Rudanella lutea DSM 19387: one gene and its partner. The protein of the gene in region 2 interacts with the protein of the main gene of each other region in a pairwise test. Links are inferred from orthologs where the notes say so. Each region holds a gene or a part of one and is shown on either strand. Other genes may lie near its edges. The genes, in order: recA and dprA.

The links.
Region 1: the proteins of dprA (region 2) and recA interact in binary tests that used the Bacillus subtilis proteins (3 or more experiments, as listed by UniProt). The link is inferred for Rudanella lutea DSM 19387 from one-to-one orthologs.

The regions. Positions count from the first base shown.
Region 1 is NZ_KB913013.1:3,921,483-3,924,702, forward strand. The notes cover bases 41-2,936. They hold recA (recombinase RecA), read right to left. Parts: upstream 2,084-2,936; coding sequence 998-2,083; downstream 41-997. Other genes in these bases: RUDLU_RS0116240 (hypothetical protein), read left to right, coding at 345-920; RUDLU_RS0116250 (GNAT family N-acetyltransferase), read left to right, coding at 2,255-2,842. Outside these bases: RUDLU_RS0116255 (DNA-3-methyladenine glycosylase), read right to left, coding at 2,938-3,220. UniProt on the Bacillus subtilis protein: Multifunctional protein involved in homologous recombination, DNA repair and competence.
Region 2 is NZ_KB913013.1:5,087,897-5,091,158, forward strand. Bases 167-3,104 are described here. They hold dprA (DNA-processing protein DprA), read left to right. Parts: upstream 167-1,049; coding sequence 1,050-2,159; downstream 2,160-3,104. Other genes in these bases: RUDLU_RS0120955 (hypothetical protein), read right to left, coding at 167-543; folP (dihydropteroate synthase), read right to left, coding at 2,164-3,018. In the rest of the region: more of RUDLU_RS0120955, read right to left, coding at 13-166; RUDLU_RS0120970 (DUF1599 domain-containing protein), read left to right, coding at 3,123-3,262. UniProt on the Bacillus subtilis protein: Protein that helps load RecA onto ssDNA during transformation. Binds cooperatively to circular ssDNA, is able to bridge different segments of DNA. Favors the loading of RecA onto SsbA- or SsbB-coated ssDNA and formation of RecA-DNA filaments.

The DNA of each region.
Region 1 (3,220 bases), 1.2 Mb from region 2 along the record:
TCACCCCTGATTCGGCCTGTTGTCAGGTAAATTGTATGTCATAGAAAGTCGGTAAGTTGCACAAAAGCCTCCAGTGCTGTTTATGCAGATTGACTAGTCGATTGTCTATTTAGGTTTTACATAACAGCCCCAGTTTTGGGCTGGTTTTAGGAATACGTGAAAGTATATACGGATAGTTTAAGGGTATGGATTTCGTGCTGAGAGAAAAAACGTAAATATTTTTTTCTTCTGCCGGGCAGAGCAGGTTTTGAGGCTTATTCAGGCATTAGCTACCGTTTATCGAAAAAAATGTGCTCTGGGGTAAGGATAAACGTCTCAATACGAATAGCGACAATCAATCACGTATGCCATTCTCTACGCCTGCTGTGGCTCTCCTTTGCGTGTTCATACTATCGGGCTGTCTGACTAAAATCGCGAAGCCTGGTCCACCGTCGGCGTATTCGGCGCAGTACTGGGGAAGCGTGTCGGGAACGCGTAATGGGCGAGTTCTGCAAAATCCGCGCATTTGGGCCACCAGCCGAACCCCCTGCAACGCCCATGCTTTCGATGTGTTCATCACTGAGTTCAACGATGAGGGCGAAGAATTACTGACGTTTACCCTGGCCAATATTCCAAAACGGGTCTGCACGCTTAGCCGGTTTAAGACAGACTACGCCAACTTGTTCTGTGCGACCGATACAATCGGCTCAACGCTGACCGCCAAAATGCCGATTGGCTTCAGCAGCACGTATAAACCGGGGCGTTGGGGAAATGGGCTTACCATTGTCGCGTACGATTCGCTCAAGGGGGAAATAAAGGGGCGTTTTGGGTTGTTTCTGGTGATTGACAGCCGGCAGTCGACCCACTCGCCCGACAGTATTCGAATTGACCAGGGCGAGTTTGTTACGAAGCTGCGAGGGCCGGACGGAACGTACCGCTAACGGGTGCCCGGTTGGGCAAACAAAAAGGCCGGAAACAAACGTTTCCGGCCTTTTTGCCTATACAATGTGCGTTCGGCTTACTCGTCGCCTTCGCCGTCGTCTTCAGCGCCACCAATCGGATCGAGAAGGGCGTTTTCGTCTTCGTTGATTTTGGCCCGGATCTTCGCTTCGATTTCACCCATCAGTTCAGGGTTATCGAGCAGCAGTTCCTTCACGGCGTCACGGCCCTGTGCCAGGCGGTTGCCATCGTACGAGAACCAAGAACCTGATTTCTTCACGATTTCCATCTCTACAGCTAGGTCGAGAACTTCGCCTACTTTCGAGATACCCTGACCGTACATGATGTCAAACTCAACCACTTTGAAAGGCGCAGCGAGTTTGTTTTTCACCACCTTAACTTTAGCCCGGTTACCCACAACATTGTCGGCACCTTCTTTGATCTGACCGATCCGGCGAATATCCAAACGGACTGATGCGTAGAATTTAAGGGCATTACCACCGGTTGTGGTTTCTGGGTTACCAAACATCACCCCGATTTTCTCCCGCAACTGGTTGATAAAGATGCAGCAGCACCCTGTTTTGTTGATCACACCCGTCAGTTTCCGCAGGGCTTGCGACATTAAACGGGCCTGAAGACCCATCTTGCTCTCGCCCATTTCACCTTCGATTTCGGCCTTGGGAACGAGGGCCGCCACGGAGTCAATCACGAGAATATCGATGGCACCTGAACTGATGAGGTGCTCGGCAATTTCGAGGGCTTGCTCGCCATTGTCGGGCTGAGCAATCAGGAGGTTTTTAGTGTCGATACCCAGCTTCTCGGCATACACACGGTCGAAAGCGTGTTCGGCATCGATAAAGGCAGCGAGGCCACCATTTTTCTGCGCTTCGGCGATGCAGTGCATCGTCAGCGTGGTTTTACCTGATGATTCAGGGCCGTAAATTTCAACGACACGCCCGCGTGGCATACCGCCAATTCCGAGCGCCAGATCAAGACCCAGCGAACCTGTCGAGATAACCGGAACATCCACAACCTTGCTTTCGCTCAGCCGCATTACCGTTCCTTTGCCAAAGGCTTTGTCAAGCTTCTCGATGGTTGTTTGCAGTGCTTTCAGCTTGCTGTCTGTCGCACTGGCTGTGGCTTGCGCCATGTCTGTTTTAGCCATTTGTTGTATTTGATTAAGCTTATAAAATTACGTTTTTTTATTCGGTTTACCAAATGATTTCCGAAGATATTTGCAGCGGGTCAGATACCCCTGAAAAGCCCGTTTCTAGCCTGTTTAGGACGGTTATTGCCCTATTTTGATACACAGATGCACCCATTAAAAAGTAATAAAATGATTCAAATAGACACGGCTCGTACCGAGGCCGATCTGATGGGCATTTTGGCGCTTCAGACCCAGAATTTATCGCGCAATCTGCCATCTGAAGTACAACAGGCGCAAGGCTTTGTCACGCTCCAGTACACCCTCAGCCAGATGCAGCAGATGCACAAGTTGGGCCCCAGCGTAATCGCCAAAGACGGCGACCGGGTAGTGGGGTACGCCATCACGGCGATGCCCGGAGCACTGGCCTTCGTGCCCGAATTGGAAAGCTTGTTTGCACTGCTCGATACAGTGCCTTACGAGGGACAGATGCTGAATATGTACCCCTACTATGTGGTTGGCCAGGTTTGTGTTGACAAAGACTACCGGGGGCAGGGGATCTTCGATCGCTTGTACCAGAAACATCGGGCTGTTTACAGCGACCGGTTTCGGTTGTTTATCACTGATATATCGGCCCGCAATACACGGTCGCTACGCGCACATGAGCGGGTTGGGTTTCGGGCCGTACACTCGTTCCATGAGCCAGCCGCTGCGGAAGAGTGGGTCGTAGTTGTGTGGGACTGGAACAATGAACAACGAACAATTAACAGTGAACAGTGAACAATGAACAGTGAACAGTGAGTTGGCGCTGGAATACGGTTGACGTGTCAGCCCATTATTCATTACTCATTACTCATTACTCATTACTCATTATCCTACTTCTTACTCACAAACCGGTTGCCCTTGATGTAGTACCGGTAGGGTAGGTCGGCGCCGTGGGTGATGCCGATGCGGGTCGTCGTAACCATGTCGAAGGTATCCAGTACGGGTGGGGTAATGCCCACCGGACCTGTTACGAGCGAACTGAAATTGTGCTCCGATCGGCTGATACCCAGAGCGATAACGAGCTTGCTCGGACCATTGCAGAGATTCCGGAAACCTTCGGGAGTGGTGCCGTCGATGGTGTTGTTACGGTAGCGGGCAAACCCTGTTTTGAAG
Region 2 (3,262 bases):
TAGGTTAAGAGGTTATTTGACAGATACACAGCTATTGAGCCGGTTGACGGTATGGCACACAACCGCCGTGAAATAGAATCGGCCGCCGTTGTCGCTCATCCGGACAATCAGCTCAGAGAGGGTATTAAACAATTTACAGAAGCCATCGAACACGGCCACGGCCGATTGCGCTGCGGCTTCGGAAATACCGGCTGTTTCGAGAGCGCCCACGGCCCCCAGGATCTCAGCTGAAGCGTCAACGACCTCAATCACCACTTTGGGAATCTGATAGCCATCGTTGCCTGCTTCCCAGGTTCCTTCGATACTGACCATGCTGGCGTTGCTGGTATCAAACGTGATATGCAGCTCCACATGATCGTCGGTAGCCCCCCCGCGTATGTGATCCATTTTGACCACAAGCACCGGCTGGCCACTCTGCCAGGTGGGATTATAGATCCGGTAGTCGGAGTCTTCGACGGTGTATTTGATCGCTTCGCCGTCTTTGTCGCTCTCGGCGTCCGGGAAAAGAGAATTAAACTGACCGATGTTTAAACTAAGAGACATTTGATTGGTAGTTAAAGAGAAAAGTTGTGCCTACTCGTTGGCTTTTCGGCGTCCGCCACCTGCGTTGAGGTCTTCGGTGTCATACTTTTCTTTGGGAATACTGAATGAGAAGTACTCCTGCTTGAGGCTGGGGGTGCCCGTTTAGGTTTGGCAAGAAAGGGACTGGTTGAGGTGTTCATGGATTGTGTTATTTGTCGGAAATGACCCCGGCAAATAGCACTGATCGCGAAGGATGCGCTAACACTCTCGTTACATTTTTTAACACGTATGTTTCATTTGATAGTATGAAAAATATTTTAGTTAATCATAAGTAGTTTTGAATGTAATTAATGTATATAAATAACTGATAAATAGCGAATTAGCGCTTTTTGTCTATGAGGTAAGTAGCGTGCCTGTGCCAGGTAAGAAGAAAGGGGAGAGAGGGCTACGGATAAAATTGGTTATTTCCGGTTACAGACGGGGCAGTTATCTAAGCCTTTGCTTATTTTGGGGTTTTAACGTTTGGTATGTCTCTTCATTCCATTGCGCTGACGCTGGTACCGGGCGTTGGCGATGTACTGATTCGCCAGTTGGTAAGCTATTGCGGTAGCCCCGAAGCCGTATTTACGTCGCCAGTGGCAAAACTTCTTCGGATTCCGGGTATTGGCGAAGTGACAGCCCGCGCTATTCGGCAACCGCAGGTACTTCTGGAAGCGGAAGGGGTGATGCGGCAGCTCGAAAAATTGAAGGTCCGCGCCCTGTTCTATACCGATATCGACTACCCGGCCCGACTCCGGGGCCTGTACGATGCACCCGCCCTGCTTTACTACAGCGGAGCCGGTGATCTGAACGCCCCGCGTACTATTGGGCTTGTGGGCACGCGGCAGGCTACCGATTACGGACGGCGTATTACCGACGAAATTGTGCAGGCTATGCAACCCTATGGCGCAACGGTGGTGAGTGGCCTTGCGTACGGAATTGATATTGCCGCGCACCGGGCGAGCCTCGCACATGGTCTGCCTACCGTTGCCGTGATGGCGAGCGGAGTCGATGTGATCTACCCGTCGCAGCACCAGAAAACGGCCCACGAGATGCAGCTAACGGGTGGGCTACTCACCGAAAGTCGCCCCGGCGTAAAACCCGACGCCCGCCTGTTTCCGGCCCGCAACCGGATTATTGCGGGTCTGAGCGATGTGGTCGTGGTGGTGGAAGCAGCCGCCAAAGGGGGCGCTCTGATTACAGCGGAGTATGCCAATAACTACCACCGTGAGGTGTTGGCCGTACCGGGCCAACTGAATCAGGCGTTTTCACTTGGCTGCAACAAGCTGATTCGCGAAAATCGCGCTCAGATTTACACCAGCCCGCAGGATATTATCGACGCCGTTCGATGGTCGGTAGAGGCTGCCTCGGCGGGCACAACAACGGGTACACGGGCTACTTCGGCACCACTACCCATTGATGTTACAGAGGAAGAAAGCCAGATTCTGGCCCTGTTGCGCCAGCACCCCGATAGTCATATTGATGATTTAAGCTGGCGGAGTACCATCCCGATGGGGCAGTTGGCCGCCTTGTTGCTCAACCTTGAATTTCAGGGCTTCGTGCGGTCGCTGCCGGGCAAAAAGTATCAGTTAGTGTAGCCTTTCAGCGCAGGTGCCCCACGAGCGTAACGGCTTCAACGGCCTCGCGCACGTCGTGAACCCGCAAAATCGAAGCCCCTTTCTGGAGGGCTACCGTGTTGAGCACGGTGGTGCCGTTGAGGGCTTCGTCGGCGGTGATACCGAGCGTACGCCAGATGGTCGATTTACGCGACAGGCCAATCAGGAGCGGTTCATCGAATACCCGAAACGCTTCGAGCCTGTGCAGCAGGGCAAAGTTATGAGCGGGTGTTTTGGCAAAGCCGAAGCCGGGGTCGAGTAAAACATCGAGTTGCCCCAGCGCCCGTAACCGGGCCAGCTGAATCGCCAGCTCATCAATTACCTCGGTAACTACATTGGTGTACGTCGCCATTGACTGCATCGTTTGCGGGGTGCCCCGCATGTGCATGAGCACGTAAGGTACCTGCAAGGCTGCTACCGTTTCGAACATCTGCAGGTCGAGGGTGCCACCAGCTACGTCGTTGACCATACAGGCCCCAGCCTCAACGGCCTGCCGGGCTACCTCTGCCCGGAACGTATCGACCGAAAGCAGAGCCTCAGGCCAGTGCCGCCGGATGGCCTCAATGGCGGGTAGAACCCGGTCGGCTTCTTCGGATGGGCTGATGTTGGGGGCACCCGGTCGGGTCGAGTAACCACCAATATCCAGAAACGAGGCTCCGTCCTGAAGCATTTGGCCCGCTCGGTCAATGAGCGCCTGTTCGAGCGCCCCTCCGGCGGGTACGCGGCTTCCGGCGAAGAACGAATCGGGGGTGATATTGAGGATGCCCATGACGGCCGGGCCGTGGCTGAGGTCGACGAGCCGACCCCGGCAATTGAGCGTTTTTTTCGTATTTTGCGACATTAAACAGAGTGGTCAAAGGCCGGGGATTGGGGGAGGTGCCCGTATTGGCTTACTCCCGTATCGAATGCCGACACGGCAGCCCGGACTACCGACCGCCCATCACTATGGCGAATACCGAAACACAATATCGGCAGGTTGTTGAGCGCTGCCAAGACCTGTTCCTGAAAAAAAATAAGGATTACGGCACGGCATGGCGCATTTTACGGCTGCCGAGTATTACCGATCAGATTTATATCAAGGCCCA